Regions from separate parts of the Frateuria sp. YIM B11624 genome, predicted to be linked through region 3. Evidence: predicted binding sites of a transcription regulator. Region 3 holds the regulator's gene; each other region holds the start of a gene.
The links. The regulator sigma-54, encoded in region 3, starts transcription at its own class of promoters, with help from an activator protein. The targets are predictions, from matches to a motif close to TGGCACGNGCNTTGC.
Positions count from the first base shown of each region.

Region 1: the regulator sigma-54 is predicted to act here: its motif matches at 6,644-6,658, upstream of flgB (flagellar basal body rod protein FlgB).
Region 2: the regulator sigma-54 is predicted to act here: its motif matches at 8,488-8,502, upstream of AAIL17_RS09270 (flagellar basal body-associated FliL family protein).

Region 1 covers NZ_JBCNYA010000022.1:8,054-18,492, forward strand. Annotated here, with positions in the region: gene flgJ (flagellar assembly peptidoglycan hydrolase FlgJ) at 1-265, opposite strand, end outside; gene AAIL17_RS12095 (flagellar basal body P-ring protein FlgI) at 283-1,377, opposite strand; gene flgH (flagellar basal body L-ring protein FlgH) at 1,593-2,270, opposite strand; gene flgG (flagellar basal-body rod protein FlgG) at 2,283-3,068, opposite strand; gene flgF (flagellar basal-body rod protein FlgF) at 3,085-3,825, opposite strand; gene flgE (flagellar hook protein FlgE) at 3,847-5,067, opposite strand; gene AAIL17_RS12120 (flagellar hook assembly protein FlgD) at 5,114-5,764, opposite strand; gene flgC (flagellar basal body rod protein FlgC) at 5,774-6,196, opposite strand; gene flgB (flagellar basal body rod protein FlgB) at 6,196-6,600, opposite strand; gene AAIL17_RS12135 (chemotaxis protein) at 6,802-7,731, opposite strand; gene AAIL17_RS12140 (methyl-accepting chemotaxis protein) at 8,055-9,359, shown strand; gene flgA (flagellar basal body P-ring formation chaperone FlgA) at 9,359-10,054, shown strand; gene flgM (flagellar biosynthesis anti-sigma factor FlgM) at 10,148-10,439, shown strand, end outside.
Region 2 covers NZ_JBCNYA010000014.1:86,965-97,403, reverse strand. Annotated here, with positions in the region: gene AAIL17_RS09310 (sigma-54 dependent transcriptional regulator) at 1-1,074, shown strand, start outside; gene fliE (flagellar hook-basal body complex protein FliE) at 1,195-1,518, shown strand; gene fliF (flagellar basal-body MS-ring/collar protein FliF) at 1,558-3,246, shown strand; gene fliG (flagellar motor switch protein FliG) at 3,246-4,256, shown strand; gene AAIL17_RS09290 (flagellar assembly protein FliH) at 4,256-4,870, shown strand; gene fliI (flagellar protein export ATPase FliI) at 5,112-6,455, shown strand; gene fliJ (flagellar export protein FliJ) at 6,452-6,892, shown strand; gene AAIL17_RS09275 (flagellar hook-length control protein FliK) at 6,959-7,969, shown strand; gene AAIL17_RS09270 (flagellar basal body-associated FliL family protein) at 8,565-9,080, shown strand; gene fliM (flagellar motor switch protein FliM) at 9,094-10,107, shown strand; gene fliN (flagellar motor switch protein FliN) at 10,104-10,436, shown strand.
Region 3 covers NZ_JBCNYA010000008.1:85,667-96,105, forward strand. Annotated here, with positions in the region: gene ssb (single-stranded DNA-binding protein) at 1-303, shown strand, start outside; gene ptsP (phosphoenolpyruvate--protein phosphotransferase) at 1,084-2,820, opposite strand; gene AAIL17_RS05945 (HPr family phosphocarrier protein) at 2,983-3,252, opposite strand; gene AAIL17_RS05950 (PTS sugar transporter subunit IIA) at 3,245-3,637, opposite strand; gene rapZ (RNase adapter RapZ) at 3,672-4,589, opposite strand; gene hprK (HPr(Ser) kinase/phosphatase) at 4,583-5,533, opposite strand; gene hpf (ribosome hibernation-promoting factor, HPF/YfiA family) at 6,034-6,357, opposite strand; gene AAIL17_RS05970 (RNA polymerase factor sigma-54) at 6,477-7,919, opposite strand; gene lptB (LPS export ABC transporter ATP-binding protein) at 8,008-8,727, opposite strand; gene lptA (lipopolysaccharide transport periplasmic protein LptA) at 8,731-9,378, opposite strand; gene lptC (LPS export ABC transporter periplasmic protein LptC) at 9,344-9,946, opposite strand; gene AAIL17_RS05990 (KdsC family phosphatase) at 9,937-10,439, opposite strand, start outside.

The DNA.
Region 1 (10,439 bases), on a different contig from region 3:
GCGAGAGCGACAGCGAAAGCTGCTGGTCGAACAGGTCGCGGTAGGCCTTGCCCTGCTCGCTGTCGCCCATGGCGTTGTCGCCGAAGCTGGCGTTCGCCTCGCGCATGGACTTGAGCATCATCTGGGTGAAGATCGCCTCGAACTGTTTGGCGACCTTCGGCAGCGCCGCCTTGCCGTCGTCCTGCGCCTGCGCGCGCAACTGGTTGAACCCGGACAGGTCGGTCCAGGTGTCGAGCGCGGGCAAGTTGGCGTTGGCGGGCGTCATGTTTCCGTCGCGCGTAGCTAGATCACCACGAGTTCTGCATGAAGCGCGCCAGCCTGCTTGAGCGCCTGCAGGATCGAGATCAGGTCGCTGGGCGCGGCGCCCACCTGGTTCACCGCGCGCACGATGGTGTCCAGGCTCACGCCGGGGCCGAACTTGAACATGTGCGCGCCGTCCTCGCTGACCTGCACGTCGGAGCTGGGCACCACCGCGGTCTGGCCGCGCGAGAACGGCTGCGGCTGGCTGACCAGCGGCTGTTCGCTGATGGTCACCTGGATCGCGCCATGCGCCACCGCAGCGGCCGTCACCTTGACGTCCGAGCCGATCACCACGGTGCCGGTGCGCGAGTTGACCACCACGCGCGCCGGCGCGTCGCCCGGGGTAACGTCTAGCTGCTGGACCATGCCCAGCCAGGCGACCTTCTGCCCCGGATCCTGCGGGCCGCGCACGCTCACCGTGCCGCCGTCGACTGGTTGAGCAGTGCCGGCGCCGAACGCCGCGTTGATCGCCTGCGCGATGCGCGCGGCGGTGGTGAAGTCGGGCGTGTTGAGGTTGAGCATCAGGTCGCCGGCGTTGCCGAACGCGCTGGGCACGCTGCGCTCGACCGAGGCGCCGTTGGGGATGCGGCCACTGGCGGAAATGTTCACCTGCACGCTGGAGCCGCTCTTGCCCTGCGCGCTGACGCCGCCGACCACCACGCTGCCCTGGGCAATCGCGTAGACGTTGCCGTCGGCGCCGCGCAGCGGCGACATCAGCAGCTCGCCGCCGCGCAGGCTCTTGGCGTTGCCGATCGAGGCGACGGTGACGTCGATCGTCTGGCCGGGCTTGGCGAAGGGCGGCAGTTCGGCGGTGATGGTCACGGCCGCGGCGTTCTTCAGCTGCGGGCGCGCGTTCGGCGGCACGGTGATGCCGAACTGCTGGAGCATGTTCTCCAGGCTCTGCGTGGTGAACGGGGCCTGGGTGGTCTGGTCGCCGCTTCCATCGAGGCCGACGACCAGGCCGTAGCCGATAAGCTGGTTGGAGCGCACACCGCCGACGGAGGCGAGGTCGCGGATCTTGTCGGCGTGGACAGGAGCGGCCAGCAGGCAGAGCGCGATCCCCAAGGCAAGCCACACACCAGCTCCCTCTCCCTCTTTCCTAATCAAGGATGGGGGAGAGCGTTGGGGTGAGGGGCCACTCTTGCGGAAAAGGTTGTGCAGGCGGTGTTGGAAAGAAGCAAAAGCAGAGCGCGTCCGACGAGCGCCACTCGCGACAATCGTCCCCTCACCCCAGCCCTCTCCCCGGAGGGGAGAGGGAGCAGTGCGCGCGGGGTTGGAGTTCATGGCGTTCATCAGAACGGCATCCATTTCGAGTTGAAAAAGCGCGACAGCCACCCTCGCGTGTTCGCGTCGGCCAGCGTGCCGCGGCCGGTGTAGCTGATGCGCGCGTCGGCGACGCGGGTCGAGGGCACCGAGTTGTCCGGGCTGATGTCCTGCGGGCGCACGATGCCGGAGATGCGCACCAGTTCCTGGCCCTGGTTGATGGTCAGCCACTTCTCGCCGCGGATGATCAGGTTGCCGTTGGACAGCCGCTCGGCCACGGTGACGGTGATCGAGCCGGTCAACTGGTTGGATTGGCTGGACGAGCCGTTGCCGTCGAAGGTGCGTTCGCCGTCCAGGCCCAGGCTGGCCGAGTTGCCGTTGATCGTGAGCCCCTTGCCCAGGATGGTCGGCGCGGCGAGGTCGGCCTTGTCTTTCTTGCTGGTGCTGGTGCTGGCCTTCTTGCTGGCCTGGGTGCTTTCCACCAGCGCGATGGTGAGGATGTCGCCCACCCGATGCGCACGCGCGTCGGAGAACAGCTCCATGTTCTGGTTGTCGTGGTAGATCGAGCCGTCGGCCGGTGCCGCGGCGACCGGCGGCTGCATCGGCGGGGTCGGCGCCCACTGGCCGTCGTCGCGCGCGGGCATGGCCATGCAGCCGGCAAGCAGCGACAGCGCGAGGGCAGCGGTGGAAAGGCGGAGCAGGGACATGACGGCTTGTGCTCAGGTCTTGTTGGTGAGGAACTGCAGCATCTGGTCGGCGGCGGAGATGGCCTTGGAGTTCATCTCGTAGGTGCGCTGCGTCTCGATCATGTCGACCATCTGCTCGACCACGTTGACGTTGGAGGACTCCAGCGCGCCCTGCGCCAGCGTGCCCAGACCATTGAGGCCCGGCTGGCCGATCTGCGGCGAACCGCTCGAGGCGGTTTCCAGGTAGAGGTTGTCGCCGTTGGGCTGCAGGCCCGCGGGATTGATGAAGTCGGCCAGTTGCACGGTGCCCACCTGCTGCGGCGCGGCCTGGCCCGGCAGCGTGATGCTGACCGTGCCGTCGCTGCCGATGGTGATCGACTGCGCGTTGGCGGGAATGGTGATCGCCGGGTCCACCGCGTAGCCGTTGGCGGTGACCACCTGGCCGTTCTGGTCCATGTGCAGCGAGCCGTCGCGGGTGTAGGCGATGGAGCCGTCGGGCATGGTCACCTGCAGGAAGCCACGGCCCTGGATCGCCAGGTCCAGCGAGTTGCCGGTCTGCTCGATGTTGCCCTGGGTGAACAGCTTCTCGTTGCCTACCACGCGCACGCCGGTGCCCAGCATCAGGCCGGACGGCGCGTTGGTCTGCTCGGTGGTCTGCCCGCCGGGCTGGCGCAGGTTCTGGTAGACCAGGTCCTGGAACGAGGCGCGCGAGCTCTTGAAGCCGGTGGTGTTGGCGTTGGCGAGGTTGTGCGAGACCACGTCCATGCGCGTCTGCTGCGCATCCAGACCGGTCTTGGCGACCCACAGGGAAGAGAACATGGTTGTCTCCTGAAACTTAGGTGAGCGAGAGCAGGCGGGTCGCCGACTGCGCGTTGTCGTCGGCGTTCTTGATCGCCTTGACCTGGAGTTCGTACTGGCGCGAAAGCTCGATCATCTGCACCAGCGTCTGCGACGGATTGACGTTGCTGGACTCCAGCACGCCGGACTTCAGGCCCACCGCCGGGTCGGCCTGCGCCGGGGCGCCGCCAGCCAAGTGCATCAGGCCGTCGCTCCCCAGCGCGAGCTGATTTGGCGGCGGGTTGACCAGCTTGATGCGGCCGACCGTGGCAAGCGTTTCCGGGCCCTGGCCCGTCGGCACCACGGAAACCGTGCCGTCGTTGCCGATGCTCACCTGGGTGGCCGGCGGCAGGCTGATCGGGCCGCTGTCGCCCATCACCAGGTTGCCGCGCGCATCGGTGAGCAGGCCGTCGGGCGTGAGCTGCAGGTTGCCGGCGCGCGTGTAGGCCTCGCTGCCGTCGGCCGCCTGCACCGCGATCCAGCCATCGCCCTGCACGGCGACGTCCAGCTCGCGGCCGGTCTGGATCTCCGCGCCCGAGCGCAGGTCCACGCCCTCGCCCTGCGCCACGCCGTTGATCCGCGTGGCCATGCCGGGGCCCTGCACCGGCAGCGCCTGGAAGGCCGACATCTGCGCCTTGAAGCCGACCGTGTCGGCGTTGGCCAGGTTGTGCGCCACTTCCGTCTGCGCCCGCATCATCTGCGTGGCGCCGGTCATGGCGACGTAGAGCGAACGATCCATGCGAGGCCTCGGGCGTCAGCGTCAGTTGCGGATGTTGATGATGGTTTGCGTGAGCTTGTCGTCGGTGGAGATCACCTGCGCGTTCGCCTGGTAGTTGCGCTGCGCCTTGATCATGTTCACCAGCTGCGCGGTGAGGTCGGCGGTGTTGGAGGCTTCCAACGCGCCGGACTGCACGCCACCGAAGGTGCCCTGCCCGGCCGCGCCCATCACCGGCGCGCCCGAATCGAACGAAGCCGCCCAACTGGTGTTGTCCAGCTGCCGCAGGCCCTGCAGGTTGCTGAAGTTGGCCAGCGCGAGCTGGCCCAGCGGCACCGACTGGCCGTTGGAATACTTGGCCTGCACCACGCCTTCGCTGGACACGTCGATGCTCGAGAGCGTGCCGCTCGGGTAGCCGTCCGGATCCACCGCGTTGAGGCTGTAGCTGTTGCCGAACTGCGTGGCCTTGGACAGGTCGATCGACAGTGCCATCGGGTCGGCACCCGGGCTGACCGACAGCGCGCCGAAGTTGAGCTTGCCGCCCGCCGGTGTGGCCAGCGCGCCGCTGCTGCTGAACGACACCGCCTGCGGCGCGCCGGCGGAGACGCCGTCGACGTACAGGTAGGCGTTCCAGGTATTGGCGGCCGCGTCCTTGACGAAGTAGACCGTGCCGTTGTGGGTGGCGCCCAGCGAGTCGTACGCGGTGAACGGCGTGGCCTGGGTGTAGCTCAACGCGTCGGTGGGGCTGAACGGCGTGGTGGTCGGCGGCGTCGCGTCGGAGGGCAGGTTCAGCGACATCGCCACGTTGGCGGTCGCCTTGGCCGCGCTCTGCGCGTCGGTCAGCTTGAGGTCGGTGAGGCGGCTGGTGTCGAAGCCGCTGGCGGTGGGTGCGTACACCTGCAGGTGCTGCCCGCTGGCGTTGACCACGTTGCCGCTGGAATCCTGGTGGAAGGCGCCGGCGCGGGTGTAGGAGTAGCCCTTGCCGTCGCGCATGGTGAAGAAGCCGTCGCCGCTGATGGCGAAGTCCAGGCTGTTACCGGTGTTCTCCACGTTGCCCGCGCCGAACTGCTGCGACACGTCGGCCAGGCGCACGCCGCTGCCGATGGCGGTGGCCGAAAGGTTGCGGCCGGCCGAGTTGAACAGCTCGGCGAACTCGGCACGCGAGCCCTTGAAGCCAGCGGTGCCGGTGTTGGCGATGTTGTTGGCGGTGACCTCGAGGTCCTTGGACGCCGCATTCAGGCCGCTCAGCGCGATATTGAAAGCCATCGGTGTTTCCCCTGTACGGGTGTGGGTTCCGGTTGATGGATGTGGATCAGTTGACGCGCGCGACCTGGCTCAGCAGCACGCCGCCGAAGCCGTCCACGTCCAGGTAGGCGCCGTCGGCGCCGGTCATGCCCACGCCGGCGACCTTGCCGGTGACGTAGGTCGCCACCGCGGTGTTGCCGACCTGGGCGCTCAGGCCGTAGACGCCCGGCGGCAACGGTTCGCCGTCGTTGCCGGTGCCGTCCCAGTGGAAGTCGGTCAGGCCGGCGGTCTGCGTGCCCAGGTCGATCGTGCGCACCACGTCGCCGGCGCTGTCGGTGATCTTCACCAGCGTGTGGCCGCCGCCGTCGGGCACGTTGACGGCGCCGTCGAGCGCGCCGCCCTGCAGCTTGCCCGCGCCCGAAGGCACGGTGACGCTGCGGCCGACCATGCTGGAGGCCTGCAGCAACTGGTTGCCCTGCATCGACTGCGCGAGCGCGTCGAAGGAGGCCTGCAGGTTCTGCGTGGCCGACACCTGGTTGATCTGCGCCAGCTGGCTGACCATCTGCGAGGAATCCATCGGCTGGGTCGGATCCTGGTTGCGCATCTGCTGGATCAGCAGGCTCAGGAAATCCGCCTGGCTCAGCGTCTTGTTGTCCTTCTGCGCGGACTGCGCGGCGGCGCCGGCGGAACTGGAGGCATTGACTGCGATATCGCTCATGACCGTTCCTTACTTCCCGAGATCCAGCGTCTTCTGCATCAGCTGGCGCGCGGTGTTCATCACTTCGACGCTGTTCTGGTAGGAGCGCGAGGCCGAGATCATGTTGACCAGCTCGTCCACCGGGTTGACGTTGCTCTGGTAGACGTAGCCGTCGGCATCGGCCAGCGGGTTGCCCGGCTCGTAGCGGCTGGTGATCGCGTTCGGGCTCTCGGTGACGCCGAGCACCTTGACGCCCTCGCTGCCGGCCTCGGCCGGCTTGCCGTCCAGGCCGTTGCGGATCGCCGCGAACAGCGGCTCCTTCGCGCGGTAGGCGGCCTGCGGCGTGCTCGCCACGCTGTCGGCGTTGGCCAGGTTGCTGGCCACGGTGTTGAGCCGGGTGGACTGCGCCGCCATGCCGGAGCCGGCGACGTTGAAAATGTTGAACAGCGACATCAGCCCTGGCCTCCGGTGATGGCGGTCCGCAGCATGCGGATCTGCGCGGTGATGAAGGCCAGGCTCGCCTGGTAGTGCACGCCGTTGGCGGCGAAGGCGGCCTGTTCCTGCTGCGCGTCGACGGTGTTGCCGTCCATGCTGGGCTGGGTCGGCACGCGGTAGGCGAGCGTGTCGCGCGCCTGGGCGACCGGATCGATCTGCCCCGGCGTGGGCGCGGCCAGCGGCAGGCTGCCGTCGCCGCTGCCGCCGGCGGCGGCCAGCGCCTTGCGGAAGTCGACGTCGCGGGCGAGGTAGCCGGGCGTGTCGGCGTTGGCCAGGTTGCTGGCCAGCACCTCGGTACGACGCTGCCACAGCGCGAGCGCGCCGGTGTGCATGCCGAACAGGTTGTCGATGGGTTGGCTCATCGCTTGCCTCCGCGCGGGTCGAATCGTCCGCACGGAGCTGGAGGCAAGTTGTGTGCCATGGGCGCGCGAAGCCGCGCCGTGGCTGGCTTTGCGGGGTGGAACGGTTTTCCGGCTGCACCCTGGAGTCGGTTTTCTGACGGGGTCGTAGGGTGGGCTTCAGCCCACCATCACGCCGCCGAAAGCGGTGGGCTGAAGCCGACCCTACGACGCCTCGTCATCCGGCAGCAGCTCGATCACCGCCTGGGCCAGCAGGTCGGGCTGGAACTTGGTGACGAAGCGGTCGGCGTTGACCTCGCGCACCATCGCCTCGTTGAACAGCCCGGAGAGCGAGCTGTGCAGCACCACCTTGAGCCGGCGCAGCGAAGGCGTCTCGCGGATCGCGCGGGTCAGCGCGTAGCCGTCCAGTTGCGGCATCTCGATGTCGGACACCACCAGGTTGACGCCTTCCTCCGGCGGCAGCGCGGCCAGCTCGTGCAGGCGGTCGAGCGCCTCGCGGCCGTCCTGCGCCACCACGCATTCGATGTTCATCTGCTTGAACAGACTGACCAGGCGGCGGCGCGCGATCAGCGAATCGTCCGCCACCAGCACCCGCCGCGGGCGCAGCGGATGGGCGCCGGCGGCGCGCTGCATCTGCGCCGAGAGTTCGTGCGGCGTGGCGTCGATGCTGGCCAGCACGTGCTCCACGTCGACCACCGCCACCAGCGCGCCATTGACGCGGGTGACTGCGTTCACCCGCGAGCCGAAGCCCAGCGCGGTGCTGGGCGCGACCAGCGACTCGCCCTCGCAATGCACCATGTGCGCGAGGTCGGAGACCAGGAAGCCCTGCACCGAGCGGCTGAACTCGGTGACCATCAGGTGCGCGGACGGCTCGTCGATCAAGGGGGGATAGCCCAGCGCCGCGGCCAGGTCGATCACCGGGATGGTCTGCCCGCGGTAGTCGCAGCTGCCGGCGATCAGCGCGTGCGCGCCGGGCATGCGCTCCAGCGGCGGCCGACGCAGCACCTCGCGCACCTTGAATACGTTGATGCCGAACAACTGCGCGTCGCCCAGCCGGAACAGCAGCATCGCCACCCGGTTGTGCCCGGCCAGGCGGGTCTGGCGTTCGACGTTTTCCAGCAGGGCGCCGGCCATGCGTTTCTCCTCGGGGATCGGCGGGCCGCGGCCCGTCCCTGCATATCGGCGGGGCGCTCCGGCGCTTGAGCCGGTTCGCTACGCGCTTGCGTCCTTCCCCCGCGAACGCGGGGGAAGGTGCCGACAGGCGGATGGGGGCGCTCTTGGGCGGGATGCCTGGACGGGCTTCTCGCAAGGCCTCCCCCATCCGCCCCTTCGGGCACCTTCCCCCGCAGGCGGGGGAAGGATCGGGAACGCCGCACGCTGGCACATGCGTTGCTTGTTCAAGTTTCGACGCATCCAGACGATGTCCTTCCCATTCATCCGCAGGAAACCGCATCTCCATGAGCCTGATCCGTAGCCAGTCCCTGGCCGCGCTGGTCCAAGCGGCCGCCGCTGGCGACGAGGCACGCCTCGAACAGTTGTCGCGCCAGCACCCGGCCGTGGCCCGCGCGCTGGCGCCGTTGCTGGCCCGCCTCGACGGTGGTCGGCCTGCGGCGATGGCGCTGCAGACCCTCGAACAGCAGGGCCTGGTGCTCGCCGCCGCGCAGATGCTCGGCCGCGAGCAGTCCGCGCTGGACAAGGCCACCCAGGAAGGCCGCGACGGCGTCGGCCGCTTGACGGACGCCAGCGCCGGAATCTCGACGGCCCTGCAGCAGGTCGCCAGCGCCTTGACGCAGGTCGAGCAGGCGCGCCAGACCGGCAGCGCCGGCGTGAGCGAACTGGACGGCCAGCTGCGCCTGCTGCGCAGCGCGCTGTCGGCGATGAACCGCAACCAGGCGCGCCTGGCCGAGCAGGTCGAGCAGATCGGCAAGCTCACCGGCGTGGTGCAGGAGATCGCCCACCAGACCAACCTGGTCGCGCTGAACGCGGCCATCGAAGCCGCCCGCGCGGGCGAGGCCGGCCGCGGCTTCGCGGTGGTCGCCGACGAGGTCAAGCAACTGGCCGAGAAGACCACCCAGGCCACCACCGAGATCGAGACGGTCACCGGTTCCATCGGCGATTTCTCGCAGCAGCTGGACGGCGACGTGCAGCAGGGCATGCAGCGGCTGGAGCAGGCGCAGTCCGGCGTGATCCAGGCCGACGCGGCGATGCGCCGCAGCGGCGAGGCGCTGGCCGGCGCCAGCGAGAAGATCGCCCAGCTGCGCCAGGGCCAGGACGTGCAGCAGGCCCGCGCGGCCGCCGCGCAGGCGGCGCTGGGCGCCCTGCAGCGCCGCAGCACCGAGGCGCGCCGGCAGAGCGAGGCGCTCAGCCGCGCCGCGCTGCTGGCGCACCGGCTGGCGCTGGGCTGGCTCGAACACGAGGCCGGCAACGACCCGGCCAGCCTGAGCCTGACCGTGCGCGAATCGGCGCAGGGCATCCGCCAGGCGATGGAACTGGCGCTGCTCGAACCGGGCGCGCTGGACCGGCGCTGGTTCGATACCGAGGCGCTGGACCGCACCGTGCGCCGCCTGGCCGCGCAGCATCCGGAGCACCCGGCCGCCGGCGCGCTCAGCGAAGCCGGCGCACGGTTGTCCGAGCACGGCAGCGCCTTCGTCGGCCTGTTGTGCAACGGCCAGGTGGAGCAGGCCCAGCAGATCAGCCAGCGGCTGGAATCCGACCGCGAGGCGCTGGTCGTCCAGCTCGCCGCGCTGCTGGCCGAAGCCTGATGGCCTTGGCGCGCCGCTGCCTGCTGCTCGCGTTACTGGGGACGGTCCTGCCGGCCCTGGCCGCGCCGCTGTCGGAGGCGGACGTGCGCGCACAGGCCGAGCAGTTCGTCGCCCGGCAGTACGCCGCGCCCGGCAGCCGCGTCGAGGTGAAGTCCGAGGCGCTGGACCCGCGCCTGCGCATCGCCGATTGCGCCGCGCCGCTCGCCGCCAGCCTCCCCGGCGGCCTGCGCATGACGCCTCGGCTGAGCGTGCTGGTGCGTTGCCCGGCCGCCGACGGCTGGACCCTGCGCGTGCCGGTCGAGCTGCACGTGTTCCGCCAGGTGCTGGTGGCCAGCCGGCCGCTGGTGCGCGGCGACGGCATCGTGGCGGCGGACGTGCATGCCGAGCCGCGTGACGTCACCCACCTGCCCTATGGCTACGTGGAAAGCATGGACCAGGTCGCCGAGCGCAGCCTGTCGCGGCCGGTCGCCGCCGGCAGCGTGCTGACCCCCAGCGCGCTGGGCGGCCGGCAGATGGTCCGCGCCGGCGACCACGTGCAACTGGTGGCCGAACTGGACGGCATCGCGGTGCGCGCCGAGGGCGTCGCCCTGGGCAGCGGCGACGCGGGCGCCCGCATGCGGGTACGCAACGGCAATTCCGGCCGCGTGGTCGACGCCATCGTGCGCGCCCCGGGCGTGGTCGTGGCGCTACCCTGAACGAACCGGACCGGCACGACAGACGAGGCTAAAGTTTTTCCCGACCCCGCCGATTCCCCTGGGGACAGGGCCCAACTTACGCGAGAAGGACCGATGAACACGACCATTTCCAACAACGGCTTGCCCCTCCTGCCGCAGGCTCCCGGCAACCAGGCCAACGGCCCGGCGTCGGGCGGCAATGCCGCCAGCGACGCGCCCGCCGCCGTGACGCCGAAGGACGACAGCGTCCGCCTGACCGACTCGGCGCGCGCGCTGCAGGACGCCGCCAAGGTGGACGGCCAGGGCACGATCGACAGCAAGAAGGTGGAGAAGATCCGCCAGTCGATCGCCGACGGCAGCTACCAGGTCAATCCGGCCGCCATCGCCGACAAGATGATCGCGCTCG
Region 2 (10,439 bases), on a different contig from region 3:
TACGCGCGCCTGCTCGGCGGCCGCCGCGGCGAGCTGCGTTTCGTCGGCGACTCGGCGCCGATGCGCCACGTCAACGCGCTGATCCGCCAGGTCGCCCCGTTCGACTCGTCCGTGCTGGTGCTCGGCGAGTCCGGTACCGGCAAGGAAATGGTCGCCCGCACCATCCACGAGTGCTCGCCGCGCCGCGACAAGCCGTTCGTGGCGATCAACTGCGGCGCGATTCCGGCCGAACTGCTGGAAAGCGAACTCTTCGGTCACGAAAAGGGCGCCTTCACCGGCGCGATCAGCGCGCGCAAGGGTCGCTTCGAGATGGCCGAGGGCGGCACGCTGTTCCTCGACGAGATCGGCGACATGAGTCTGCCGATGCAGGTCAAGCTGCTGCGCGTGTTGCAGGAACGCATGTTCGAGCGCGTCGGCGGCAACAAGACCCAGCGCTGCGACGTGCGCATCATCGCCGCCACCCACCGCAACCTGGAGCGGGCGATCGCCAACGGCCAGTTCCGCGAGGACCTGTTCTACCGCCTCTCCGTGTTCCCGCTGGAAATGCCCGCGCTGCGCGAGCACCTGGACGACCTGCCGGTGCTGATCGGCGAGTTCAACCAGCGCCTGGCCCGCCGCGGCCTGGGCAGCGTGCGGTTTTCCGCCGGCGCGCTCAACGCGCTGCACCAGTACGCCTGGCCGGGCAACGTGCGCGAGCTGTGCAACCTGGTCGAGCGGCTGGCGATCCTCTACCCGCACGGCGAGATCCGCGGCAGCGACCTGCCGGAGAAATACCGCGGCCGCCAGGCCGTGGAGGAAACGCAGGGCGCCGCCTCGCTGCTGGCGATGATGGAAGGCGCCCCGGCGCCGACCCAGATCACCGCCCCCACGCATGCCGCCGATGCCACGGTGCTGCCCGAGGGCGGGCTCGACCTTAAGGACCACCTGGCCGACATCGAAGTCGGGCTGATCCGCCAGGCGCTCGACCTCACCGGCGGCGTCGTCGCCCATGCGGCCAAGCTGCTGCACATGCAGCGCACGACGCTGGTCGAGAAGCTGCGCAAGTACGGCCTGCAGAACAGCCTGGCGGCCTGAGCCCGGGTTTCGATGCGCTCGTGGCGACTGCCACGGGCACAGGCCGAAGCCGCCGCCAAAGCCCTGGCACGGCTCGTGCAGTCCCCAGTCTCGAAACCCGCCACGCGCCGGAAACCCGACATGAGCACCATCGACGTCAACAACCTGCTCGCCCAGATGCGCCAGCTCTCCTCGCAGGTGCGTCCGGCGGAAACCGCGTTCAAGGCGGCGCCGGCGGCGAAGGCGGATTTCGGTTCGCTGCTGAAGGAATCGATCGCCAGCGTGGGCCAGAGCCAGCAGCAGGCCGGGCAGATGGCGGCGAGCTTCGAGCGCGGCGACCCGGGCGCGGACCTGGGCCGCACGATGGTGGCGATCCAGAAGGCCGACCTCTCGCTGCGCGCGATGACCGAAGTGCGCAACAAGCTGGTCGATGCCTACAAGGACATCATGAACATGCCGGTCTAAGCGACGGCATTCCATTCGCTCTACGGATGAACCCTTCCCATGGCTGACAACGCCATCGCCACCACCGCCGACAGCCCGGCCAGCCGCTTCGACCTCAGGCAGCTCGCGCGCAGCCCCGCCTCGCGCCAGTTGCTGCTGCTGGTCGGCATGGCCGCGGCCGTCGCGCTGGGCGTGGCGGTGGTGCTGTGGTCGCGCGGCCCCAACTGGGGCCTGCTCTACGCCGGCCTGGGCCAGCAGGACGCCGCCGCGATCACGCAAGCGCTGCAGTCGACCAACACGCCCTACAAGCTGGGCGACGACGGCGGCTCGATCATGGTGCCGGCCTCCGACCTGGCCGCGGTGCGCCTGCGCCTGGCCGGGCAGGGCCTGCCGCAGGGCACGGCCACCAATACGCTGCCGCAGGCCGACTCGCCGTTCGGCATGAGCGACCTGGCCGAGCGCACCCGCTACCAGCAGATGCTCGAGACCGACCTGGGCAACACCATCGGCAGCCTGCAGGGCGTGCGCTCCGCGCGCGTGCACCTGGCGATGGCCAAGCCGTCGGCGTTCATCCGCGACAGCCACGAGGGCAGCGCCTCGGTGCTGGTCACGCTCTATCCCGGCCGGCAGCTGGACGCGAGCCAGGTGGCCGCGATCGTGCACCTGGTCGCCGCTTCGGTGCCGGACTTGGACGCCAAGCAGGTCTCGGTGATCGACCAGCAGGGCCAACTGCTCACCGGCAGCGATCCGGACAGCGCCGCCGCCGTGGGCGACAGCCGCCTGCGCCTGGCCACGCGCATCGAGAACACCTACGCGCAGCGCATCGAGGAACTGCTCACGCCGCTGGTCGGCCCGGGCAAGGTGCACGCGCAGGTCTCGGTCGATCTCGATTTCAGCAACACCGAAAAGGCCACCGAAACCTTCGACCACGACCATCCCGCGCTGCGCAGCGAGCAGACCAGCAGCGAGCGCCGCGGCAGCGGCAGCGTCGCCGACGGCGGCGTGCCGGGCGCGCTGAGCAACCAGCCGCCGGTGATGACCGCGCAGCCGACCGCCGCCAACCCGAACGCGGGCGGCAAGGCCGCCGCCACGCCCGCGCCGGCGGCCGCCACGGCGCAGGCCGACACCGGCGACAGCTCCTCCAGCGCCACCCGCAACTACGAGCTCGACCGCACCATCAGCCACACCAGCGACCCGGCCGGCCGGCTGGCGCGCCTGACCGTGGCGGTGGTGGTCGACAACAAGACCGTGAGCGGCCCCAAGGGCGACACCAGCGTGCCGTTCACTCCGCAGGAACTGGACCACCTGACCCAGCTGGCCAAGAACGCGGTCGGCTTCGACCAGGCACGCGGCGACAACGTCAGCGTGATCAACCAGGCCTTCCACACCGCGCCGACCGCCGATGCGCCCGAGCAGCAGCCGTTGTGGCAGCGTCCCGGCGTGCTGGATCTGATCAAGCAGGCGATCGGCGTGCTGATCGCGCTGATCGTCGCCTTCGGCCTGCTGCGCCCGCTGCTCAAGGGCCTGCTGCGCAGCGCGCCGCAGCCGGCGCTGGCCGGCGCCGGCGGCAGGATGCCTACGGTTTCCGTGCGCGTGGCCGATGACGAGGAGGATGAGCGCAGCCGGCTGGCCGGACCCGCTCAGGTGCTCGGCTACGAACAGAAGGTGGGCCTGGCCCGCCGCATGGTGAGCGACAACCCCAAGCAGGTGGCTCAGGTGGTCAGGAACTGGGTGGGTGAGGACGGCTGATGTCCGGCAAGGCAGACACGACCATTACCGGCGCCCAGCGCGCCGCGATCCTTCTGCTCACCCTGGGCGAGCAGGACGCCGCGGAGGTGCTCAAGCACCTGTCCGCGCGCGACGTGCAGGCGGTCGGCCAGGCCATGGCCGTGCTCACCTCCGTCTCGCGCGAGCAGGTCGACCAGGTGCTCACCAAGCTGCACGACGACCTGGGCCGGCAGACCGCGCTCGGCGTCGGCACCGAGGACTACATCCGCAAGATCCTCACCAACGCGCTGGGCGAAACCAAGGCCGGCAGCCTGATCGACCGCATCCTGCTCGGCCGTTCCAGCAAGGGGCTGGAATCGCTCAAGTGGATGGAAGGCCGCGCCATCGCCGAGATGATCGGCCAGGAACACCCGCAGATCATCGCGCTGGTGCTGGCGCACCTGGAGCACGACCAGGCCGCCGAGGTACTCGGCTACCTGCCGGCGCGCACGCGTTCGGACGCGATCATGCGCATCGCCACGCTCGACGGCGTGCAGCCGCATGCGCTGAACGAGCTGGACGAGATCATGGAGCGCCAGTTCTCCGGCAACACCAACAAGTTGAAGTCCGCCAGCGTCGGCGGCCTGAAGGCCGCGGCCAACATCCTCAACGCGATGGAGACCAGCCGCGAGGCCGAGCTGATGGCCGCCATCCGCAGCCACGACGCCGCGCTGGGCAGCAAGATCGAGGACCTGATGTTCGTCTTCGACGACCTGGTCGAGCTGGACGATCGCTCGATGCAGGCGCTGCTGCGCGAAGTGCCCTCGCCGCGCCTGATCGTGGCGCTCAAGGGCGCGGAGCCCGCGATCCGCGACAAGATGTTCGCCAACATGTCCAAGCGCGCGGCCGACATGCTGCGCGACGACCTGGAAGTGGCCGGCCCCGTGCGCGTATCCGAGGTCGACGCCGCGCAGAAGGAAATCCTCGGCATCGCGCGCCGTCTGGCCGACGCCGGCCAGATCACCCTCGGCGGCGGGGATGACCTGGTCTGATGAGCGCCGTGCTCAACCGCGACGCGGTCACCGGCTACCAGCGCTGGGAGCCGCCGCAGGTCGGCGATGCCCCGGCCGCGGCGCCGGCGGAATCCGCGAACCATCCCACCGTCAGCGACCTGGAGGCGCTTCAGCGCCAGGCGCGTGACGAAGGCTACGCCGCCGGCCATGCCCAGGGCCTGGCCGAAGCGCGCGCGCAGGGGCGCGAGCGCGTGGCGCGGCTGGAGGCGATCTGCACGCAGGCGGCGCGTCCGCTCGAGGCGCTCGACGCGGCAGTCGAACAGGAACTGGCGCAACTGGCCCTGCTGGTCGCCCGTCGCGTGATCGCCCACGAACTGGCCACCCGGCCGGAGCTGATCGTGCAGACCGTGCGCCAGGCGGCCGCGGCGCTGCCGGCGGCGACCCGCGAACTGCGCGTGCGCCTGCATCCGGACGATCTGGCGCTGCTGCGCGAGCTGGAGGCGGCCGAGCCGCACTGGCAACTGGTGGGCGATCCTGCACTCGGGCGCGGCGACTGCCTGCTGGAAAGCGAACGCTCGCGGCTCGACGCGCGCCTGGAAACCCGCCTGGCCGCGATGATCGATGCCGTGCTCGGCGACGAGGCCGGCGCATGAGCGCAATGCCGGGCTGCGGCAAGGCTTCCCCCATCCGCCCTTCGGGCACCTTCCCCCGCGCGCGGGGGAAGGATCGAACCGTGGCGCTCGCCGCTGGATCTTGCTCCCGCACCCGGGGGAGGGAGCGTGTAGGAACGCTCGTCAGTGAATCCTTCCCCCGCTCCGCGGGGGAAGGTGCCGATAGGCGGATGGGGGAAGCCCGCCGGATGCCCCCTTCCGGCACCCGCCAGGGTGTCGCCGCATGACCCGCGCCGCCTGGACCGAACAGCTCGCCCGCCGCCGCCAGCGCGCGCAGGCCGCCCACACGTTCGCCGTGGAGGGTCGGCTGCGTCGCGTGGTCGGCCTCACGCTGGAAGCCGAGGGCTGCGAAGCTGCGCTGGGCGCGCGTTGCCTGGTCGACACCGCCGACGGACAATCGCTCGACACCGAAGTGGTCGGCTTCGCCGACGAACGCCTGCTGCTGATGCCGGTGGGCGAGATGCACGGCGTGCTGCCCAACGCGCGCGTACGCCCGCTTGCCCATGCCGGCGGTTTGCCGGTCGGCGCGGGGCTGCTCGGCCGCGTGATCGGCGCCGACGGCGTGCCGCTCGACGGGCTGGGTCCGCTCGATACCGGCGAGCACGCGGCGCTCAAGGCCGAACCGATCAACCCGATGGCGCGCAAGCCCATCGACACCCCGCTGGATTCCGGCGTGCGTGCGATCAACGCGCTGCTCACCGTCGGCCGTGGCCAGCGCCTGGGGTTGTTCGCCGGCTCGGGCGTGGGCAAGTCCACGTTGCTGGGCATGATGACCCGCTACACCGACGCCGACGTGGTGGTGGTCGGCCTGATCGGCGAGCGCGGCCGCGAGGTGAAGGAATTCGTCGAACACACGCTGGGCGTCGAGGGTCGCCGCCGCGCGGTGATCGTCGCCGCCCCGGCCGACGCGCCGCCGCTCAAACGCCTGCGCGGCGCGCAGTACGCCACCGCGATCGCCGAGTGGTTCCGCGACCGCGGCCAGCGCGTGCTGCTGCTGATGGATTCGCTCACCCGCTACGCGCAGGCGCAGCGCGAGATCGCGCTGGCGATCGGCGAGCCGCCGGCGACCAAGGGCTACCCGCCGTCGGTGTTCGCGATGCTGCCCGCGCTGGTGGAACGCGCCGGCAACGATGCCGAGGGCGTGGGTTCGATCACCGCCTTCTACACCGTGCTGACCGAAGGCGACGATTACCGCCACGACCCGATCGCCGACGCCGCGCGCGCGATCCTGGACGGCCACATCGTGCTCTCGCGCGACCTGGCCGAAGCCGGCCATTACCCGGCGATCGACATCGAAGCCTCGATCAGCCGCGTGATGCCAGCGGTCACCGCGCGCGAGCACCAGCGCGCCGCACAGCGTTTCCGCCAGGTCTACTCCGCCTACCGCCAGCAGCGCGACCTGATCGCGGTGGGCGCCTACCAGAAGGGTTCGGACCCGCAGGTCGACCAGGCCATCGTGATGTGGCCGAAGCTGCGCGCGTTCCTGCAGCAGGAAGTGGATGAGCCGATGAATCTTGCCGACGGCATCGCCGCCCTCGATGCCCTTGCCGCCGAGGCCGCCCAGTGAGCAAGCGCGCCGACCGCCTGCAGCCGGCCGCCGACCAGGCCAAGCAGCGCAGCGAAGACGCCGTGCTCAAGCTCGCCGAGCAGCAGCAGCGTCTGGCCAAGGCCGAGCGCCAGTTGATGGAACTGCGCGGCTACCGCCAGGAATACGCCAACCCGCCCAGCGCCGGCCATTTGACGGCCACCGCGCTGATGAACCGCCAGCAGTTCGTCGAGCGCATCGACCGCGCGATCGAGCAGCAGACAGTCGAGATCGAACGCCAGCGCCGCCTGCTCGACCAGGTGCGTGGGCTCTGGCGCGACGCGCACGCCCGCGAGGCCGCGCTGGACAACGTGATCGACCGCTACCGCGAGCAGGAGCGCAAGGCCGAGGAGCGCCGCGAGCAGAACGACGTCGACGAGCGCATGCAGCATCGCCGCCCGGCCCGCGGCCGTGACTGAGCTTGGCGTGGAGCTTGCAAGCCTAGCGCCTGACGCCAGTCGCTTGACGCCATCGAGGAAGTGCCCATGAGCGCACCCGCCACCGTGAATCCCGTCGCCCCGCCGGGCCCCGCGCCGTCGCGGCCCGCTGCCACGGCCACGTCCGCCACCGACGAGAACCGTTTCGACCGTCACCTGGACGCGGCCCGCCAGCAACACGGCGAGGCGAACGAACAGCCGGCGCACGAGGAGCACGATCCCGCGGCCAAGGCACCGGCGACGGCCAAGGCCGACCACGCGCAGGCCACCGATGCCCCCGCGAAGGACGAAAGCCATCCCGACGCCGCCGCACTGGCCGCCGCCATGCTCGCGCTGATCGGCCAGGCCGCGCCGGCCAAGCCGCTGGCCCAGGCCGGCGCCGTGGCACCCGCCACCGCCAAGGCGGCCGGTGCCGTCGGGACGGCCGCCAAGACACCCGCCGCACTCGTGCTGCTGGCCGGCACCGCAGCCGCCACCGCGGTCGCGACCGCCAAGCCGGCGACCGGCCTGGACACCGCCGCGCTGGCGCCGATGCTGGCCAAGCCCGCCGAGCAGAAGGACGCCCCGCTGGATGCGCTGCAGATGGCCACCGCATCCACCACCCAGGTGCCGACGCCTGGCAACGCCGGCACGGCGGCGCCCCCCGCCACCCTCAACATCGCCAGCCCCGCCGGCACGCCTGCCTTCGCCCAGGAACTGGGCCAGCACGTGATGTGGCTGGGCCAGCAGGACGTCAAGCAGGCGCGCATCCGCCTGCACCCGGAAGACCTCGGCACGCTGGACGTGAAGGTCAGCCTCAACCACGACCGCGTCGACGTGAGCTTCGCCGTGCAGCATCCGGCCGCCGTACACGCGGTGCAGCAGACTCTGCTGCAGCTCGACGCGCTGCTCGCCCACCACGGCCTGGCGCTGGGTCACACCGACGTCGGCCAGCGCCAGCAGCAGGGCGAGGGCGGGCGTGGCGGCGAGGCGGGCGGGACGATCGGCGAGATCGAACCCGAATCCGCGATGGCGAGCGCGCCGGTGGTGTCGCTGGGGATGCTCGATACGTTTGCCTGAGGAAGTGCGGGCCTTCCGACTTCGGTCTGCGGTCTGCGGCCTGCGCTCAGGGCGAACGGGCTTTTTCCACCCGGGCGCACCTATCGCCGCTTGAGCCGGCTTTCGGGCATCCGTCGTATCAGTCCGGCATCGCGCCCAAAGCGCCCCCATCCGCATGTCGGCACCTTCCCCCGCGTTCGCGGGGGAAGGCCCGGACATGAGTGCTGCGGCTTTGATTCCTTCCCCTTCGCAGAGAAGACCCCGCCCGTGAGCGTTGCGGCTTTAATTCCTTCCCCGCTCGCGGGAAAAGAACGCTGATGCGAGCGCCGCGACCCTGATCCTTCCCCCGTTCACGGGGGAAGGTGCCCGAAGGGCGGATGGGGGAAGCCCTGCAGGAGACCGCCTGCTCGCCACCCGCCCGTTGACGCGCGCCGCCGACTTTCAGGCACCCGTCGTGATCGCGACGCGTCCCTTCTCCGGCGCGCGTCAAGAAAGCGCCGCTCCGGCCGCAAAACCAGCAGAGACAAGGCTTCCCACCATGGCATGCGGCTTGCAACAAAGCCCATGCAGGTGGCGCCCGGCGCTCCCGACGGACAAAAACGGAACGAGGTAAGGCATGGCAACAACGGAAGAAGAAGTGGTCGCGACGGTGCCGAAGAAGCGCCGTTCCCCACTGGTGATCGGCCTGGCGGTGGCGTTGCTGGCCGTGTCGGGCGTGTGCGCCTACGCGCTGACCGCGCTGCGCGGCCACGACAAGGCAGCCACCGCGTCCGCCGGCAAGCACGACGCCGACGCCAAGCCGGTCGATGCGCAGCCGGAACTGTTCCTGCCGCTGGACCCGGCCTTCGTGGTCAATTTCCGCGACGACGCATCGATGCGCTACCTGCAGGTCGGCGTGACCCTGATGGCGCACGACCAGGCCGCGCTGGACACCGTCAAGAGCGTCGACCCGGTGGTGCGCAACGCGCTGGTGATGCTGTTCAGCCGCCAGGACTACGCCATCCTCGCCGACCCCGCCGGCAAGCAGAAGCTGCAGGCCGAGGCGCTGGAGGCCGTGCGCAAGATCGTCGCGTCGCGCACCGGCAAGCCGGGCATCGACGCGCTGTACTTCACCAGCTTCGTGATGCAGTGAGGCGATCGCGCCCATGAGCGACCTTCTTTCCCAGGACGAAATCGACGCGCTGCTCGACGGTGTCACCGGTGGCAGCGTCGCCACCGGCGAGGACGAGCCGCCGCCCACCGAAGCGGTGCAGTCCTACGACTTCACCCAGCAGGACCGCATCGTGCGCGGCCGCCTGCCGACGCTGGAGATGGTCAACGACCGCTTCGCGCGCTTCTTCCGCCTGGGCGTGTTCAACGTGCTGCGCAAGAGCTGCGAGGTGTCGGTGCTCGGCGTGAAGATGGTCAAGTTCGCCGAGTACGTGCACAGCCTGGCGGTGCCGAGCAACCTGAACCTGGTGAAGATCAAGCCGCTGCGCGGCACCGCGCTGGTGGTGTTCGAGCCGCGGCTGGTGTTCACCGTGATCGACAACTTCTTCGGCGGCGACGGCCGCTTCCACGCGCGCATCGAGGGCCGCGACTTCACCGCGACCGAGAACCGCGTGATCCAGATCATGCTGACCGAACTCTTCGGCGCCATGACCGAGGCGTGGAACCCGGTGCTGCCGCTGGAGTTCGAGTACCTCAATTCCGAGATCAACCCGCAGTTCGCGAATATCGTCAGCCCCACGGAAACGGTCGTGGTGTCGCGCTTCCACGTCGAGCTCGACGGCGGCGGCGGCGAGATCCACCTGACGCTGCCCTACGCAATGGTCGAGCCGATCCGCACGCTGCTCGACGCCGGCGTGCAGAGCGACCTGGCCGACCGTGACGACCGCTTTACCGAGCACCTGCACGAGGAAGTGCTCGACGCCGAGGTCGAGTTGAGTTCGCTGCTGCTCGAGGCGCAGTTGTCCATCGGCGACTTCCTGGGCCTCAAGCCCGGCGACGTGATCCCGGTGGTGCTGCCCGAGCTGTGCACCGTCTTCGCCGAGGACGTGCCGGTGTTCCGCGGCCGCTACGGCCAGACCAACGGCCACACGGCCATCCAGTTCCAGGCCCATGTCGGCCGCCGCGAGATGCGCGCGTCCGGCGAGTTCACAGAGAAGAAAAGCGCATGACTGCCAACGACGCCGCGGTCGTAGACCGCATCGAATCGGACGCCCTGAACGGCTTTGCCGGCGAGGGCGACGTCAACCTGGACATGATCCTCGACGTGCCGGTGACCCTGGCCATGGAGGTCGGCCGCACCCGCATCAGCATCCGCAACCTGCTGCAGTTGAACCAGGGCTCGGTGGTGGAGCTGGACCGTGCCGCCGGCGAGCCGCTGGACGTGTTCGTCAACGGCACGCTGGTCGCGCACGGCGAGGTGGTGGTGATCAACGAGAAGTTCGGCATCCGCCTGACCGACGTGGTCAGCCCGGCCGAGCGCGTGCGCAAGCTGCGTTGATCC
Region 3 (10,439 bases):
GAAGGCTCCCTGCGCACCGACAAGTACACCGACAAGAACGGCGTGGAGAAATACTCCACCGACATCGTCGCCAGCGACATGCAGATGCTCGGCGGCATGGGCGGTGAAGGTGGCGGCGGCGGTGGTGGCGGCGGCGGCGGCTTCCGCGAGCGCCCGCAGGGCGGCCAGCGCCAGGGTGGCGGCAACTACGGCGGCGGCCAGTCCCGCGGCGGCGGCAACGACTACGGCAACGCCCCGCGCCAGAACGCGCCCGCGCCGGCCGAAAGCGGCGGCGGCTTCGACGACGACGACATTCCGTTCTGAGGAACACCTCTATGGACGCGACCGGAAAGGCCCTCAGTATCGAGGGCCTTTTTGTCTATTCTGAAGAACCGGAAGCGACGGAACGGCGGTTCCCTGGGAGGTTTGCTCAGCGCAACATCGGGTCGATGGCCAAGCCAAACAGCTTGGTCGCCCCTTGGGAGGACCGGAGGGATCCGTGAGTACCCGTGGATTACTGCTCCTGATCGCGCCGCTCTCGCTGGCCGCACCGCCGGGACACGCACAGAGGCATGTGAAAAGTGATCTGGCTGCGCTCGTGCAGGCCATCACTTCATCCTTGCCAGCTTCTACCGAAACCATCAGTGAAATACTGGGCGGCAATCTCGTAGCCACCCCACCGCGCCTTGGCTGGTACATAAGCCCACAGGCTTACCGGACCTCCGACGGCTACGACACAAAGGTCACGTTTGAAGTCGAAGACACGCCCGCCGGCACACGGCGGGTCGTCCGTACGACGCTCGGAGTGGATGCGCCTGGTTGTGTCGATGAAGCTGCCCTTCGGCGGAAGCTCATGGAACTGGCCGGTTGGACATGGACGCGGTACGGTTCCCGTGCCTACATCACGCGCCCTCAAAAGCGGTACGTGGAAGTCTCCGTCTGGCCCGGTTCAAGATGCGTCGTGGGAATAGTCATGGACGCGGATCGCATGCTTCGGCTGGGACCATCCACCAAACCGGCAGGCAGGGCAGATCCGCTCGATGGATAAGCTTGCGGGCCGTAGCAGGGCTCCGCTTCGCGAGCAGTTGCCCGCTCATGAATCGATCATGCCCCGTCGGCGAGCTGCGCCAGCAAAGCCTCCACCTCTTCGTGCGTGTGCGCACGGAGCAGGCGCGTTGCCTGGCGGCGCAGGGCGGCGTGGTCGAGGGTGGCGAGGCGGTCGCGCACGTGCAGGATCTGGCTGGGGTGCATGCTGTATTCGCACAGGCCCAGCGCCAGCAGCAGGGCGGTGAAGCCGACGTCGCCGCCGATCTCGCCGCACAGGCTCACCGGCTTGCCGGCGCGGCGGCCGGCGGCGATGACGTAGGCGATCAGGCGCAGCAGCGCCGGCTGCAGCGGGTTGTAGATGTTCTCCAGGCCGTCGTTGCCGCGGTCGGCGGCGAGCACGTACTGGGCCAGGTCGTTGGTGCCGATGGCGAGGAAGTCGGCGTGCTCCAGCAGCGCGCGCACGTTGAGCGCGGCGGCGGGCACTTCGACCATCGCGCCCAGCGGCAGCTTCTCGGGCAGGTCGACGTTCTCGTGCTTGAGATCCTCGCGCGCCAGCTTGAACAGCGTGCGCACGGCGATCAGTTCGTCCGGCTGGGTGACCATCGGCACCAGCACGCGCACCGGGCCGTAACAGGCGGCGCGCAGGATGGCGCGGATCTGCGTGGTGAACACCGCCGGATAACGCAGCGACAGGCGCACGCCGCGCACGCCCAGCGCCGGGTTGTCCTCGCCGCGCAGGGCCAGGCCCGCGGCGTCGGCCTTGTCGGCGCCGAGGTCGAGCGTGCGGATGGTGACCGGCAGGCCGCCCATGCCGAGCACCAGGTCGCGGTAGGCGTTGAACTGCTCGTCTTCCGAGGGCAGCCCCTTGTGCTTGAGGAATAGGAACTCGGTGCGGTACAGGCCCACGCCATCGGCGCCGCGGGCGCGCGCCATGGCGATGTCGGTGGCGGTCTCGGCGTTGGCGAACAGCTTGACCGGCACGCCGTCGCGGGTACGCGTGGGCGCGTTGGCGAGCTTGGCCAGGCGCCGGCCCTCGGCCGCGGCCTCGCGCTGCCAGGCGCGATAGCGGGCCAGGTCCTGGGCGGTCGGGTGGACGATGGTCTCGGCGCGCTCGGCGTCGAGCAGGATCAGGTCGTCGTCATGGATGGTGGCCAGCGCGTCGCGCGTGCCGACCAGCATCGGCAGGTCCAGGCTGCGCGCCAGGATCGCGCTGTGCGAATAGGGGCTGCCCGAGCTCGCCACCACGCCCAGCAGCCCGTTGCCGACCAGGTGCGCCATGTCGGCCGGCGCGATGGTGTCGGCGACCAGGATCTCGCCCACGCGCGCGGCGAGCTTGCGTTCCTCGCGGCTGGTCTGGCGCTGCAGCGCGGAGATCACCCGGTTGATGACCTGATCGACGTCCTCGCGGCGGCTGCGCAGGTACGGATCGTCCATCGCCTCGAACACCTTGGCCAGGCGGTCGCGCTGCTTCTTGAGAGCCACGCCGGCGCGGTAGTGGCCAACGCGGATCAGGTCGTCCAGGCCGCGCAGCAGCTCCTTGTCGTCCAGCAGCAGGCTGTGCGCGTCGATGAACTCGTTGACCTCGCGGGCGAGCGCGCCGTGCAGGCGGCCGCGCAACTCGTGCAGCTCCTGCCGAGCGGTGTCGAGCGCGCGGTGGAGGTTTTCCAGTTCGCCCTCGACCTCGTCCTCGGCCAGCGGCCGGGTGTCGACCAGGTAGCGGCTCGGCTGCACCAGCCGCGCGCGGCCCAGGGCCATGCCCTTGGAGGCGGCGGTGCCGGGCAGCAGTTGCCTCATGGGGCGGCTCCGCGGCCACCGGGAACGGGGAACGGGGAACGGGGAACATGCGGCGTGCGGCACCCAGCCAGGCATCTGCACGTAGCGGCCGAAGCGAAGGCGGTCCCGCTTGCGCGGTCCCGCACGTTCCCCGCTCCCCTTTCGCCGTTCCCCGCTCTCACCTTATGCGCCCTCGTCGAACTTGCGCTCGAACAGCGCGATGACGGCGGTGAGTGCCTGCACCTCGTCGGGGCCGTCGGCGCGCACGGTGAGCGGCGTGCCGATGCCGGCCGAAAGCATCATCACGCCCATGATGCTCTGCGCGTTGACCTCGCGGCCCTTGCTGACCAGCCACACGGTGGATTTGAAGCCCTGCACCAGCTGCACCAGCTTGGCCGAGGCGCGCGCGTGCAGGCCGAGCTTGTTGGAGACGGTGATTTCCTGTTCAAGCATGGTCGATGAAGATTCCCCCGCGGCCACCATGGGCGGCCACCTGTGCCAGTTCGTCCAAGGGCTTCTCGGCGTAGTTGAGCACGCGCAGCAGCATCGGAAGGTTGAGCCCGGACACACAACGCAACCGCACGCCGAGCGCCGCGAGCGACAGGCCGATGTTGCAGGGCGTGGCGCCGTAGAGGTCGGCCAGCACCAGCACGCCGTCGCCCTGGTCGAGCTCGCGCGCGTGGTGGGCGGTGAGTGTGCGCATCACGTCCGGGTCGGCGTGCGCCGGCACCTCCACCGCCTCGACCTTCAAGGGAAGCTTGGGCATGACGTGGTGGGCGGCGGAGATCAGTGCCTTGCCGACCGCCTCGTGGGTCATCAGGAGGACGCCGACGCTCATGGCCGCGCTCCACGGGAGGGAGGGAAGATGGCCATCATTCGAGTTCACGATGGAAGGTCAGCACGCCTTCGCGCCTGGCGCGGTAGTGCGCGGCCAGGCGCTCGACCAGGTACACCGAGCGGTGCCGTCCGCCGGTGCAGCCGACCGAGATGGTGACGTAGCTGCGGTCGTCCTGTTCGAAGCGCGGCAGCCAGGCATCGAGCCAGCGGGCGGTGTCGGCGAAGTACTCGCCGACCATCGGTTCGGCCTCGAGGAATTCGCGCACCGGCGCGTCCTTGCCCGAGAGCGGACGCAGCTCGGGCTGCCAGTGCGGATTGGGCAGGCAGCGTGCGTCGAACACGAAGTCGGAATCCAGCGGCAGCCCGCGGCGGAAGGCGAAGGACTGGAACATCAGCGTGAGGCCTTCGGTGGCCGCTGCGTAGCCGGTGGCGATCAGCCGGCGCAACTGGTGCACGTTGAGCTCGCTCGAATCGATCACCTTTTCCGCGATGCCGACCAGCGGACGCAGCAGGCGGCGCTCCTCCGCGATGGCATCGGCCAGCGAGACGCCGCGCAGCGCGAGCGGATGGCGGCGGCGGGTCTCCGAATAGCGCTTGATCAGCACCTCGTCGCGGCAGTCCAGGAACACCAGATGCACGTGCACGCCGGCGGCAGCGAGTTCCGAGAGCACCAGCGGCATGTGGGCGAAGTCCTCGCCGCGGTTGCGTACGTCCACGCCCACTGCGATGCGACGCCGCCGCCCGCCGCCGTTCTGCATCACCGACTGCACCAGTTGCGGCAGCAGGCCGCTGGGCAGGTTGTCGACGCAGTAGAACTCCAGGTCCTCCAGCGCGCGCAGCGCGACCGTCTTGCCGCCGCCGGACATGCCGGTGAGCACCACCAAATGCACGGCGTTCGGGTCGTTGAGGCTGCTGGGCGGCGCGGGCTCGTGGGGGTTCACTGGGCTCACCATGGCGGAAGCCGGCGCATCTGGTGCGCCTGGCGGTCGATGAAGGTCTGCGCGGGATCGATGCCCTTGCTCTTGAGCATATGGTGGCGCACCGCCGCTTCCACCAGTACCGCCAGGTTGCGGCCAGGGGCCACCGGGATGGTGATCATCGGCACGGATACCTCGAGGATCTCGCGATGGCTGGTGTCGCCGGTCAGGCGGGTCATCGCGTCGATGTCCTCGCCTTCGCGCAGGGTTTTCAGGTGCACCACCAGGCGCAGGTATTTGGAATGCTTGACCGCGGTGTGGCCGAACATCTCGCGCACGTTGAGCACGCCCAGACCGCGCACTTCGAGCAGGTCCTGCAGCAGCTCGGGGCAGGTGCCGTCGATCACGTCCGGCGCGATCAGGGTGAACTCGGTGGCGTCGTCGGCGACCAGGCGGTGGCCGCGGCTGATCAGCTCCAGCGCCAGCTCGCTCTTGCCCGAACCCGATTCGCCGGTGATCAGCACGCCGATGGAGAACACCTCCAGGAACACGCCGTGCAGGGTGCTGCGCGGCGCCAGCAGGCGCGCCAGGTGGTACTGCATCCAGGTCAGCAGCTCGTGGCCGCGCTTGGCGCTGATCCACAGCGGCGTGTGGGTTTCCTCCGCCACCTCGCGCAGATCGGAGGGGATGGTCTGGTCCTTGGTCACGATCAGCGCCACCGGCTGGTAGGCGGCGATCTTGTGCATCGCCTCCCAGCGCTGGCGCGAGTCCAGGCCGTCGAGCCAGTTGAGCTCCTCGGTGCCGATGATCTGCACCTTGTTGGGGTAGATCACGTTCAGGTAGCCGATCAGCGACGGACGGCGGGTGGCGGTGGCGCCCGGCTCGATCACGCGTCCTTCGCCGCGCATGCCCGAAACCCAGCGCAACCCCATGCGTTCATGGACGCCGTCGAAGAGTTGTCGTGCGGTGAGACGTTCCAAGGCCTGTGTTTCCTGCCGGCGGGCAACGGGTGGCATTGTGCCAGCTATGCGGGACGGGGCGGGATGAGCGGGTGTCGCAGGGGCGCCCCCATCCGCCTGTCGGCACCTTCCCCCGCGGTCGCGGGGGAAGGCTCGGGGACGTGGCGCTGCGCCCTTGATCCTTCCCCGGCGGTCGCGGGGGAAGGCTCGGGGACGTGGCGCTGCGCCTTTGATCCTTCCCCGGCGGTCGCGAGGGGAAGCTCGGGGACGTGGCGCTGCACTTTTGATCCTTCCCCCGTTGACGGGGGAAGGTGCCCGAAGGGCAGATGGGGAATGAAGCCGTGCGAAAGGCCCACCCGGGTATCGCGCCCAAAAGCGCCCTCATCCGACTGTCGGCACCTCCCAGCGTTCGCGGGGAAAGGCTCGGGGACTGGCATGGCACTTTGGCCCGCGAAAGCTTGTGCTCCGGACAAAAAAGACCCGCCACGAGGGCGGGTCCCTTTCGTCCGGATGCAGGCCGTTCAGCCGAACTGCCGCGCGTCGCGCGCCTCCTGCGGGTGCTTGTCGGTCACCTTGTCGCGGTGGCGGCGCAGCTGCGCGGCCAGCTTGTCGAACACCATGTCGATGGAGGCGTACATGTCGGCCCCGCACGCCGCGGCGTGCAGGGCGGCGCCATTGGTGGTCAGGGTCGCATCGGCACAGTGCTGCAGCTTGTCCAGCGACAGCACCATGCTCAGGCCGGTGCATTTCTCGTCGAGGCGGGTCAGGCGATCGAGCCGTGACGTGGCATGTGCACGCAGGGCGGGGGTGACTTCGATCTGCTGGCCGGTGAGTTGGAACTGCATGGTTCGCCTCCTCTGGTACAGGCCGCCGTGGGGCGGCGGGGTCAGCATGCCGGTGGTCTTGCGGCACGCCGGTCTCTCATTCCTATGGGAGCGTTCTGGCCGGTTCCAAGTCCTCCTGTTCAGCCGGCGCGCTGGCGCTCGCTGGAACTGGGGATGCGCAGGGCCTCGCGGTACTTGGCCACGGTGCGGCGGGCCACCTGGATGCCCTTGCGGTTGAGCTCCTCGGCCAGTGCCTGGTCGGACAGCGGCTTGCGTGTGTCCTCGGCGTCGATGAGCTTCTTGATCATGGCCTGGATGGCGGTGGCCGAGGCGCCGCCGCCGTCTTCGGTGGAAACGCCGCTGGAGAAGAAGTACTTCAACTCGTAGGTGCCGCGCGGCGTGTGGATGTATTTGCGCGTGGTCACGCGCGAGATGGTCGATTCGTGCATGCCGACCTCCTCGGCGACCTCGCGCAGCACCAGCGGGTGCATCGCCTCGGGGCCGTAGTCGAGGAAGGCGCTCTGCCGGCGCACGATGGCGTCGGCGACCTTCAGCAGCGTCTCGGCGCGCGATTCGAGGCTCTTGATCAGCCAGCGCGCCTCCTGCAACTGGCCGCGCATCCAGCTGGCGTCCTCGCCGCGCGCCTGCGCGATCAGGCTGCAGTAGTGCTGGTTGAGGCCCAGCCGCGGCTGGCAGTCGGGGTTGAGGCTGACCTTCCAGCGCGTGCCTTCCTTGTAGGCGTAGACGTCGGGCGCGACGTACTCCACCGGGGTGGCATCCAGTGCGGCGCCGGGGCGCGGGTCGAGGCTGCGAATCAACAGCGCGGCGGCGGCGACGTCCTCCTCGCTGGCGCGCAGCTTGCGCGCGAGCCTGGCGACGTCGTTGCGGGCGAGCAGTTCCAGTTCGCCGGCGACGATCTGCATCGCCAGCTCGCGATGCGGCGTGGAAGCGTCGAACTGTTCCAGCTGCACGCGCAGACAGTCGCGCAGGTCCAGGCTGGCGATGCCGGTCGGATCGAAGCGCTGCAACTGGCGGCGCACCGTCTCGACTTCCTCGACGCTGGCGTCCAGGTCGGCCGGCAGCGCGGCGAGCACGCCGTCGAGGCCCTCGGCGAGGTAGCCGTCAGCGTTGAGCGCGTCGATGATGATGGTGGCGATGAGCCGCTGGCGGGTGTTCAGCGGCGTCAGGTTGAGTTGCCACAGCAGGTGTTCCTGCAGCGTCTCGGGCGCGGCGTTCTGCGGCTCGAAATCCTCTTCGCCGCGGCTGCCGGCGCCGCTGGCGCTGCCGCTGAGCGAGAAGTCGATCGGCGCTTCGGCCGGCGCATCGGGCTCGCTCCAGTCGGCGCCGTCGTCGACGTCATGGTCGACCGTGGCCGCCTCGGCCGGTGCGGCCGTGAAGCTTTCTTCCTCGGCCTCGCCCGGAGTGGCTTCCTCCTCGAACTCCAGCAGCGGGTTGCCCTCGGCGATCTGGCGCAGTTCGGCCTCGAGCTCCAGCTGCGAGAGCTGCAACAGCCGGATCGCCTGCTGCAACTGCGGCGTCAGGGTGAGCTGTTGGTTGAGGCGGAACTGCAGTCCGGGTTTCATGCCAGCCGTTGGGGAGGAACGTGCGGGTCATCCTACCCCGCTGGCTGTGACGCGACCATAGTCGTGGCCGGCATTCGCCGGCGCCGCGTCACAGCTTGAATTCGCGCCCCAGGTAGACCTCGCGCACCTTTTCGTCGGCGAGGATGTGCGCGGGGGTGCCGCGCGAGAGCACCTCGCCGTCGTTCAGGATGTAGGCGCGGTCGCAGATGCCGAGCGTCTCGCGGACATTGTGGTCGGTGATCAGCACGCCGATGCCGCGTTCCTTCAGGTGCCGCACGATGCGCTGGATCTCGCCGACCGAGATCGGGTCGACGCCGGCGAACGGTTCGTCCAGCAGCATGTAGCGCGGTTGCGCGGCCAGCGCGCGGGCGATCTCCACGCGTCGGCGCTCGCCGCCGGAAAGGCTGATGCCCTTCTGGTCGGCGATGTGCGCGATCTTCAGCTCGTCCAGCAGGCCTTCCAGCTGCTCGTTGCGCTGGCGCGCGTCCAGACCCTCGCGCAATTCCAGCACCGCCATGATGTTGTCGGCCACGCTGAGCCGGCGGAACACCGAGGCTTCCTGCGGCAGGTAGCCGATACCCATCCGCGCGCGGGCGTGCATGGGCAGGCCGGTGATGTCCTGGCGGTCGAGGCGGATGGTGCCGCCATCGGCCTCGATCAGGCCCACCACCATGTAGAAACAGGTGGTCTTGCCGGCGCCGTTGGGGCCGAGCAGGCCGACCACTTCGCCCTGGCGGATGGAAAAACCGAAATCGCGCACGACCTGGCGCGAGCGGTAGCGTTTCTGCAGGCCTTCGGCAGCGAGCATCGGTCAGGGATGCCCGGCGCTGGTGGCGGGGGCGGGCGCCGACGCGCTGGTGGCCGGCGCCGGACTGCTGCTGGCCGGTGCCGTTGCGTTGCCGGCGGGCGCTGCGGCGCTGCCGGCCGGCGCAGCCGTCGCAGCCGGCTTGGGCTTGGGCTTGAAGGTCATGTGCACGCGGCCGTCGCCGCCGCTGTCGCCGGTCATTTCGCTGGTCTGCGTGTTGTAGGTGAGCCGGTCGCCGTGCGCTTCGCCGCGGCCTTGCTGGGTGATCGAGGCATGACCCTGCAGCACCGCAAAGTCCTTGGTGACCTGGTAGTCGATGGTGGCCGCCTCGCCCTGCATCAGGTTGCCGTTGTCGTCCAACTGCTGCAGGTGCGCCGGGCTGCCGGTCAGCACCACGCGGCTGATCTCGCTATTGGCGTCGAAGTACACCTTGCCGTGGTCGGCGGTCGCCTTGAGCGACCCCTGGGTGATGACCACGTTGCCGGTCAGCGTGCTCACGCTGTTGGGTTTCTGGAAACCATCGAAATGCGACGCGTCCACGTTCATCGGCTGGTCGCGGTCGGTCTTCTTGGCCTGCGCCGGCGCCAGCACGAGCAGGCCCAGCAGGGCCAGCGCGCAGCTAGCGCGCACGCTGGCGAGGCGGGAACGTGGCATGGACGTCATCGAGCAGCTCCAGGTGTTTGTCGTTGAGGTCGGCACGCATGCCGACGCCGTGAATTCTAGTGCCGCCCTGCACCAACTGCGCCGGGGCGGCGGTCTCCAGGCGGTTCTGCTTGGGCCAGGCCGTGACCTCGGAGGTGTCGAGTGTCGTCCGCGGCGTGTCATCGAACGCTGCTCGTTCCATGTGCACCGGCCCCTGCAGCTTGAGCAGCGTGCCGTCGCGGTTGACCCAGCCGTACAGCGAGCGGCCGAGCCAATCGGGCACCGCCGCCTGGTTGGAGGGCAGGCGGAAATCGGGCGCGTTGATGTACAGCGACTCGTCGCCCTCGCGCCGCTCCAGCCGCGGTGCATCGATCAGGAAGCTGGGCAGGCCATCGGTGCCGTACTGGACGAGCTTGAAGTCGGTGAGCGTGTAGCCCGAACGAGGCGGTCCGACGAACGGGTTGGCCTTCGGCGCCGGCCCGATCCACCACAGCAGCAACTGGGTGGCGCCAGCCAGCAGCGCGACCACGACGATGGCCGCCGCCAGACGGCGGTCGCGCAGCCATTCCCTCACCGCCAGCGCTCCTTCTCGTTGCCGGCCTTGCCCTGCGCATGCAGGATCAGGTCGCACACCTCGCGTGCGCCGCCCTGGCCGCCGGCGCGGGCGGTGGTCCAGTGCGCCTGCTCGACCACCCACGGATGGGCGTTGGCGACCGCCACCGCCAGGCCGACCACGCGCATGGCCGGCAGGTCGGGCAGGTCGTCGCCGACGAAGGCGACCTGCTCGGGGGCGAGCTTCAATGCGTCGAGCAGCTCCATCAGGCAGGCGCGCTTGTCGCCCTGGCCCTGGTAGACGTGCGTGATGCCCAGTTCCTCCGCGCGCAGCGCGACCGGGTGGCTGATCCGCGCGCTGATGATGGCCACCTGCACGCCGTGTACCTGCAGGCGCTTCAGGCCCAGGCCGTCCTGCACGAAGAACACCTTGGTCTCGCGACCGTCCTCGCCGTAGTAGAGGCGCCCGTCGGTGAGCGTGCCGTCCACGTCGAACACCACCAGGCGAATGCCGGTGGCGC